2 regions of the Bradyrhizobium sp. BRP23 genome follow, and region 2 is predicted to be linked to the other one. Evidence: riboswitches for the same ligand, from Rfam matches in the RefSeq annotation. Region 2 holds a riboswitch; the other holds the start of a gene.
The links. Region 2 has a riboswitch for cobalamin ahead of I6F24_RS00425 (TonB-dependent receptor). Riboswitches for the same ligand answer to the same signal wherever they lie in the genome.

Region 1: linked by a shared signal. The riboswitch ahead of metE (5-methyltetrahydropteroyltriglutamate--homocysteine S-methyltransferase) and the one ahead of I6F24_RS00425 (TonB-dependent receptor) in region 2 are both predicted to bind cobalamin.

What each region holds. Positions count from the first base shown of each region.
Region 1 is NZ_JADYVW010000013.1:46,946-51,362, forward strand. It holds gene metE (5-methyltetrahydropteroyltriglutamate--homocysteine S-methyltransferase) at 281-2,626, opposite strand; cobalamin riboswitch at 2,726-2,929, opposite strand; gene I6F24_RS28970 (hypothetical protein) at 3,341-3,616, shown strand; gene I6F24_RS28975 (nodulate formation efficiency C protein) at 3,959-4,417, shown strand, end outside.
Region 2 is NZ_JADYVW010000001.1:91,572-95,988, forward strand. It holds gene I6F24_RS00425 (TonB-dependent receptor) at 1-2,265, opposite strand, end outside; cobalamin riboswitch at 2,378-2,581, opposite strand; gene I6F24_RS00430 (histidine phosphatase family protein) at 2,654-3,226, shown strand; gene cobT (nicotinate-nucleotide--dimethylbenzimidazole phosphoribosyltransferase) at 3,219-4,271, opposite strand; gene cobF (precorrin-6A synthase (deacetylating)) at 4,277-4,417, opposite strand, start outside.

The sequences.
Region 1 (4,417 bases), on a different contig from region 2:
GGTGTAGATTCTAACTCTCAGGCTATACGGTCGCATACCACGGCATAATTGAGCTACGCTGATCTTGTGCTTCAACTCGGCTCAGATTTTCGGCGAATGTCCTCGCCGTGATCGAACTGGCGGCTTCGCCGATGGAAGTCCGCGCGAATGCGTCAGCTTCGCTCCTCCCAGACTTTCGCCCGGCCCGCTAAGCGGGGCGGGGCATTTTTTATGTTCCTAAGGCTCCCGCGCAAATGACCACAAGCGGATCAGCTTTGTCGAAAAGAGACCGAAGCCCGGATCAACGGCCTCGCGGATCGAATGCAGCGCGCAGTTCGCGGGCGGCAGTGACCATGTTCGCTAGCGCTGGCCGAACCTCCTCCCATTTGCGCGTCTTCAGGCCGCAGTCTGGATTGATCCAGAGCTGCGAATCCTGCAGCCGCGTCCGAGCCAACACCATCAGCTCCTTCATTTCGCTCGTCTCGGGAACGCGTGGAGAGTGGATGTCGTACACGCCCGGCCCGATCTGATTTGGATATTCGTAGTTCCTGAACGCGTCGAGTAGTTCCATTTTCGAGCGCGATGTCTCGATCGAGATGACATCCGCGTCCATTGCAGCGATCGCACCAATGATGTCGTTGAACTCCGAGTAGCACATATGCGTATGAATTTGCGTTTGATCGGCGACGCCCGATGAACAGATGCGGAAGCAATCGACGGCCCAGTCGAGATAAGCCGCCCACTCCGATCGACGCAACGGCAATCCTTCGCGGACTGCAGCTTCGTCGATCTGGATCATGGTCGCACCAGCATTCTCGAGATCGCGGACTTCGTCTCGGATCGCGAGCGCAATCTGGCGGCAGACCTCGCTTCTGGGAATATCATCCCGAACAAAGGACCAGTTCAAGATCGTCACCGGTCCGGTCAACATCGCTTTCATCGGCTTCCTTGTTAGTGATTGCGCGTAGCGCCACCAGTCCACGGTGATAGGCTTCGGCCGTGCTACATCGCCAAACAGGATCGGTGGCCTGACGCAGCGCGAGCCGTAGGACTGCACCCATCCGCTCTTGGTAAATACGAAGCCGGCGAGTTGCTCGCCGAAGTACTGCACCATGTCATTGCGCTCAAACTCGCCGTGCACGAGGACGTCAAGACCGATGTCCTCCTGCCAACGTACGGCGCGCGCAGTCTCCTCCTTGAGGAACTTGTCGTATTGCTCGTCGCTTATCGCACCTCGCGCATGCGCCGCACGGGCATTCCGGATCTCTGTGGTCTGCGGAAATGATCCGATCGTCGTGGTAGGAAAAGCCGGTAGTCCGAATCGATTGCTTTGGATCTCGGCCCGACGGGCAAATGGGCTCGCGCGCCGACACATGGTCTGGTCGATCGCTCTCATCCGGACAGCGACATTGGCATCACGGATTTTCGGCGAAGTCCGGCGGACAGTCGCGGCACCTTCCGACTCGGCAAGAGCTAACGCAACATTCTGGTCGCCTGCGAGTGCACGCGCTAGGATCGCAAGCTCCCGCATCTTCTGGACCGAGAAAGCAAGCCAGCTCTTGACGTCGGAAGCGAGGCCGGTCTCGAGTTCAACATCGACCGGCACATGAAGCAGCGAGCAGGATGGGGCGATCTGTACACGATCCTTGCCGAGCTTCGCAATCGCGGGTTCGAGCCGCTGGCGCAGCGACGACAAATTCGACCGCCATACATTCCGACCGTCGACGACACCGAGCGACATGACGAGATCACTTCGGCCGCCAGCGATGATCTGGTGCAACAACTGTGGCGCTCGAACCAGATCGAGGTGCAGCCCGGCAACTGGCAGGCTCAAGGCGGTGTCCAGATTGTCGCCGAGGTCGCCGAAATAGCTGGCAACCATGAGCTTGATCGCCGGCCCCTCCTTGGCGAGCCGGTCATAGGCATGTCGCAAAGATTTTCGCGTCCCCTCATCCAGATCAAGAACTAGGCTGGGCTCGTCGAACTGAACCCAATTTGCCCCACGTTTGGCCAATTCCTGCATAACCTCGATATAGGGCGGTATCAGTTCATCCAGCAGTGAGAGTGGCTGGAACGTGGGATCGGGACTCTTGCCGAGCTTTAGGAATGTGACCGGCCCGATCAGGACGGGGCGGGTCTGAAAGCCAAGGGCCTTGGCTTCCTCATACTCCTCGATCGGCTTGCGAGAGCATAGCCTGAAAGTCTGTCCCCTGTGAAACTCGGGGACCATATAGTGATAGTTGGTGTCGAACCACTTGGTCATCTCCTGCGCGGGTGCGCCAAATCCGCGCGGTCCGTGACCGCAACTCGCTTCCTGGTCGTCGCATTGTGAACCGCGGGCCATGGCGAAGTATGTCTTGAGCGAAACGGATTCGGCTTTCGAGGCGTAGATCTCCGGGATGGCGCCAACCATGACACTTGTGTCGAGCACCTGGTCATACAGCGAGAAATCGTTCGATGGAATGACCGTGACGCCGATAGATTTCTGACGGGCCCAATTCGCGGCACGCAGGCCAGCTGCGTCCTCGAGCAGCTGCTGTTCGCTGCTTTTTCCGGCCCAGTAGCTTTCTAGAGCGACTTTGAGCTCGCGCCTTGGACCGATGCGTGGCGTTCCGAGCGTGGCAACAGGGAGGGAGAGAAGAGACATAGCGTTAACCCATGTTGGGGGCAAAGGCCATGGCGGACGCAGGCAGGGGAAGTCGCGGTGCGACGGCTGCTTGGCGCACCACCGGGACACCCCGCCCGTGGACGAATATAGTGTCGGGGCAGGTCTCCTGGCTCGCAGGTCATCGCTGCTGTCCGGCCTTCCCGAAGCCGCGCAGGCTTCAGTGACGTCGTTGGACAGCGGCTCGCCGCTCACAGTTGCGGGGGCAGCGCCGGCATTTTCACCGGCTTCCCTCTTAGCTCCGGATCAAATGGAAACCGGAGAACCTCGACGACTTGGATTATCGGCAAGAGCAGTCTTCCGTCAACCTCTCAGATCATGTCTCAAGCTGATGCTGCGACATCTGCTACGCGAATGACCGTGCATCTCTAGCATTGAGATGATGTAGCAGTGCTCTCCAATCAGCGATACCGCAATGAGCATCGCAGTTGCCCGCGGGTTGCACGCCAGATCGGTGGAAAGGACAAATGCGGCTTGCGCGGTCGGGGCCGCTGCCTCGAGCAGAACGCATTTGTCGCCAGTCCCAGCTTCCCAGCGGTTTTTCGAGCACGCGCGCCATCCAGCCACCTTCTCGACCAACAGGATCAGTGTTGAATAGGCCAAGACACCTGGCTAAGCCAGCAACTTACAACTTACCCGGGCAGCACGTTTGATTTGCGGTGCCAGCCACACCCCAAATGCTCGGCGAAGATCGGCTTGCCGTCGTTCGCCATCGAGTACAAAGCGCGCCTGACTGAGGCTGTTCTCGACTTCCGGAGCGCCGGACGTCGCGAAAGGAGCGCCAAACGCGCCATGGCCCCTTGGCCGAAAGTGCCCGAAGGCATGGCAGCGATCAAAAGCCCACATTCCGGCAACGATAACCGAACCACACGGTTCAATGACGGCAAACGTGCTGCCACTTCTCATCAGGAACTTGGCACCGAGGCGTTCCGCTGTGCCGTCGAACATCCGGTGCGTGACGGGGATGCATAAGCCGTGCTGGAGAGGTTGAACGGAAACATCGAGACATGCGCCAGTCGGAAAGTCGACAAAGAGGACACAAAACCGGTGCGAATTGCCGTCTATTATCTGGCACGAAGAATGCACGTCCTCTGCCTGCCCAGTCCTCCTGCTGGGCATGTCCAGCACAGCAAATTGAGGCTGTCGGTGGCAGTGAAGTTAGCGGCGCGTGACATAGAGGGGAGCGCCTGCTCGCACGGGAAAACCAGTGGTCGCCCCGTCGCGTCGCCGCTAACTTCTTGCGCTCGCGCATAACAGGTTGAAGGTTGCCTGCTCTGGAATGACGTGTGGATGAGACCGGATAGGCCGACGGTTATGAAGAAAACGTCAGGAAGACGCGCGCTATGGCTTTGGCTCGGTCGATCCCTGATCTGCCTGGCCGGGCTGGCTGCGACGAGCAACACTGTTCGCGCTAACGACAGCCCCCTTGTCGAAAGAGTCAAGTCAACGTGGCGAGCGCAAGACGGTGAGACAATAGAACAAGTTATCTCCAACGTCTCGAAGGTGGCACAGTTCGTCCCTCGGATGTGGGGCGTCGCTGAACTTGACCAAAATGAATATGTTTTTGTTTCTTGGACCAGGCACCGGGATGATAAATCAGACGAAGAGTACGTTATCACCTGGAAGGTCGCGCTCGACGGGACGATTGAACTTGCGTCGACCTATGCGAAGCCAATGGAATTGGGCTGGCGCGCCTTCGCGCTCTCGTTGATCGCCAGTGAAGTCAAGGATGGCGAAAGGGACGCAAATCTTGGCTTTCTGCATGACCCGGCC
Region 2 (4,417 bases):
CTTATCAGTGATGTTGCGGACACGGAAGGTCAGGCGGGCCTGGTCGACCGCATTGAACGCCGTCTTGGGGATGTCGACGAAGGCGTAGACGTCGGCCACGGTGTAAGCCTTCATCGTCACGACGTTGGCGTCGGTGTTGTAGCGGTCGCCGACATGACGGCCGGTGATGCCAAGCTCCACCGGCCATGGTGTGAAGAAGCGATACGACGCGCCGGCATTGGCGACGATACGCGGCACGTTTGGCGGCGTGTTGCCGGAGAACGAGCCGCCGGCAAAATTGTAGTCGGCATAGCGCGCATCGACATAGGCGATGTTGCCCCACAGCCGCAGCGGCTCGATCGGGCGTATCGAGGCGGCAAGCTCGACGCCTTTCGACTCCTGTCGTCCGGCGATGTTGAGTTGCATGCCGCCGGCGGCCGCATAGACGTTCTTGCGCAGGATGTCATAGGCCGAGAACGACCACTCCGCCCGATTGTCCCAGAACAGGTGCTTGACACCGGTCTCATAGGTGCGCGCGGTGGTCAGATCGAGCGGCTGGGTGGGCGAGAGCAGGAAGATGTTGTTGGCTGCGACGTCGGCGCCGGTGGCGTATTGGCTGAAGAAGGTGAGCCCGGGAACGGCCTCCCAGGTGTAGCCGATGCGCCCCGTGACCGGTGCCCAGTCTTTCGTGAATGGAAAGCCCGCCTTCACGATCCCGTTCTGGTCGGTCGAATTGCGGTCGAGCCCGATATGCTCGACGCGGAGGCCGCCGATCAGCGCGAAGCTGCGCGTCAGCTTGAGCCTGTCCTCGAATGACAGCGCCTCGTTGTCGATGCGCGCGGTCTGCTGCTGTGTCGTGAGCAGGCCGTAGAAGCCGCGGTTGGGGTCGACCAGCGAGACGGAATCGCCGGGAAAGTTTGCCGCGCCGGGCCTGACGAAATCGAGATAGCTCGACGACAGCGTCGTGACCAGCCGGTTGTCGAAGCCCGCAATATTTGTATCCCAGATCAGGTCGGTGATGTTGCCGACCAGTCGCTGACTGTGGGCGACATAGAAACGCTCGCGATCGACCAGGTTCGTGGTGGAATTGAACGCCTCGATCTCGTTATTGAACCAGGTCCGTTCCGCGCCATAGCCATAGGCCTGACTTTTCAGCGTGAGGTCAGGCGCGAGCTTCAGCTCGAAGCCGCCACGCAGCCACACTTCCTGCGCCACGTTGCGGTTATCGAGAACGTTGTAATTGGTGTTGAAGGTGCGGTCGTCGATGGTGACGGCACCGAGATTGGTTCCGTTGTAATTCGAGACGTAATTGCCGGAGACGATCCCCGTCGTCGCATGCGAACCGCTGAAGGCCACCGGCACCAGCGGCGCGCCCCAATAGGCCTTCGAGCGGTCTTCGCGATATTCGACCGCACCCCAGATCCTGAGGCTGTCGGAAACACGGTAGTTGAGCTGGCCGGACGTGCCGAACGTCTTGACATTGGTGTCATCGGCAAAGCCGTTGAGGGCGGAACGGCTGATGTCGAAGCGATAGTCCAGGCCCTGCACATTGGTGCTGCCGCCGGAGCCGTAATGGGCACGGAACGAGTTCAGCGAGTCCCAGGAGAAATCGGCCTCGTTACGGACAGCTCCGGTGTGCGGCTGCTTGGTGACGAAGTTGATCGCGCCGCCCGCGGCGCCCTCGCCCGAAATCAGCGAGGCCGGGCCCTTGAGGAATTCCACCGCCTCAAGGTTGGCGGTGTCCACGATCCGCGAGGTCATGTTCTGCGGACCGATCTTGATGCCGTTGTAGAGCGTGTTGATCTGGCTGTTGGTGAAGCCGCGCATCGAGAAGGCCGAAGGTTCGGCCGGGTTGTCGCCCGAGGTGACGCCGGCGGCGCCCTGCGCCACCTCGGACACGGTGCGATGGCCCTGCTCGCGCATGGTTTCGGCGGAGACAACCTCGACGGTCGCGGGCGTCTGCCGCACCGTCAAGCCGAGCCGCGAGGCGCTTTCGGCAACGGCGTTGGAGTTGAGCGGCGTTTGCGGCGTTGAATCCGGCGTGACGGGTCTTGGCGCTGCGGATACAGCCGCCGGCCTGCGCGCTGCCGCGCGGCGCGCGCCCTGCGCCGTTCCTGCTGCCGGTTTGGCCGGCTTGCGGGCCTGGGCGGGCGACACCTCGACGGGTGGCAGTGACTCTCGGGCCTGCTGCGCCAGAGCGGCCGGCAGACCAAGAGCGGCAAAGGACGTGAACGCGGCGGAGGCAAGCAGGACGCGGCGCGGTCGTGCGATACGGATGGAAGACACAGGTCAAAACCTCGGTATGACGTCAGTGGCACGTCACAGCGAACGAGGTTTCACCGTCGGCCTTAGCCGTCCGATGAAGCCGAATGTCTGTACTCCCCGACCGACATCTTCGCGTGTGACCACGGCTGACGGCAGGTCTCCTGGCTCGCGGGTCGTGACCGCTTCGTCGCCTTCCCGGGACCGAGGACCCAGTGGCTCGTGACGAAGGATTCACCGCTTACAGTTGCGGGGGCAGCCGCGGCATTGGGGACAATTTTCCCCGCACCGCATTCCCTTTTCATTCCCTCTCGGGAAAACCGTCGCGAGCATCTAGGATTACCACCAAGACAGAGTCAATGTGCCAGTTGCGGCGTTGGGGCCACAGCAACCAACTTCCTTGGAGATGAGCATGGAAGGCGAGACCTTCCTCTGGTTGATCAGGCATGCGGCCGTCGCGGGCGTGCCCGGGACGATCCATGCGGCCGATGCGCGGGCCGACCTCGGCGATCACGCTGCATTGGCGGCCCTGAGGCGCCTCTTGCCCGCGGATGTCGCCGGCTATGCCAGCCCATCGCGGCGCACGGTCGAGACGGCGCGCGCCCTGGGACTCGAACCGGAGCTGGTCAGCGAATTCGGAGAGCAGGATTTCGGCGATTGGACCGGCCATCGGCATGACGAGCTCGCCGCGACCGGCGGCGAGGCCTACGCGCAGGTCTGGCGCGATCCCGCGCACGGACGGCCGCCGAACGGCGAAAGCTTTGCGGATCAGGTCGCCCGCGTCCGCCTCGGCCTGGCGCAGATTGGCGCAGGCTCCGCGGCGCTGGTCGTTCATTCCGGCACCATTCGTGCCACGCTCTGCATCGCGCTCGATCTCACACCGGACGCCGCGCTGCGCTTCGTGATAGATCCGCTGTCGCTGACCCGGATCGACCGGCTCGCGGGCGGCTGGCGTGTCGTCTCGGTCAATCAACGCATCAGCTAGGCCGATCCGGCACGTTGGCCTGCGCGAACGTCGCCATGCCGTTGTGAAGTGCGCAGGCCGAGCGCACCAGCGGCAGCGCGATCGCCGCCCCCGACCCCTCGCCGAGCCTGAGATCGAGGCTGATCAGCGGCTGCACATTCAGCGCGCGCAACACCAGCCGATGTCCCTGCTCCGCCGATTGATGCGAGGGCAATAGGAACGGCTGGCAGGACGGGTTGAGGCGCACTGCTGCCAGCGCCGCCACCGAGACGATAAAGCCGTCGATCAACACGGGGATGCGACGTTGCGCAGCCGCGATGATCGCGCCCGAGATCGCCGCGATCTCGAGGCCGCCGACGGCGCACAGGATTTTTTCGGGTGACGCCCCCGCAACGCCGTGATGCGCGATCGCCGCATCGATCACCCGCACCTTGTGCGCGCGGCCCAACGCATCGACGCCGGTGCCGCTGCCCGCGATCTCGTCGGCACTCACACCGAGCAGGCTCGCAGCAATCGCCGCCGACGTCGTGGTGTTGCCGATCCCCATCTCGCCGAAGATCAAGAGATCAGGCCGGCCGGCCTCGGCGCGCACCACCGCGCGCTGCCCGGCCTCGAAGGCGAAGGCCAATTCCGTGGGCGTGAGCGCGGCCTCGACACTGAAATCGCGGGTGCCGCTGCGCGGCTTGTCGGTGACGATTCCCGCGATCTGCGCCTCGGTCAGCGTGCCGGCGTCGACCACCTCGAGGCTCGAACCCAGCTCGCGCGCCAGCACCGAGATCGCGGCGCCACCGGCAGCAAAATTCGTCATCATCGCGATGGTGACGGCTTGCGGATAGGCCGACACGCCCTGCGCGACGATGCCGTGGTCGCCGGCGAAGATGATGATCGGCACCCGCGCGGCGCGCGGTTGCTCGGTGGCCTGCAGGCCCGCAAGCTCGATTGCGAGCTGCTCGAGCCGGCCGAGCGCGCCGGTCGGCTTCGTCAGTTGCGCCTGCCGCGCAATGGCCGCCTCGCGATGAACAGCGGAGACCTCGGGGCAGTTCTGGGTAACCCATTCGGGAAGCATGCTGCTCAACGCCTGCGTTTGATGATGTAGCTGTCCATGATCCAGCCGTGCCGCTCGCGTGCGTCCTGCCGCACGGCGGCAATGCGCGCGCCCAGTTCAGCCAGCGCGCCGGACATGATGATCTGATCGGGCATGCCGAGATAGGC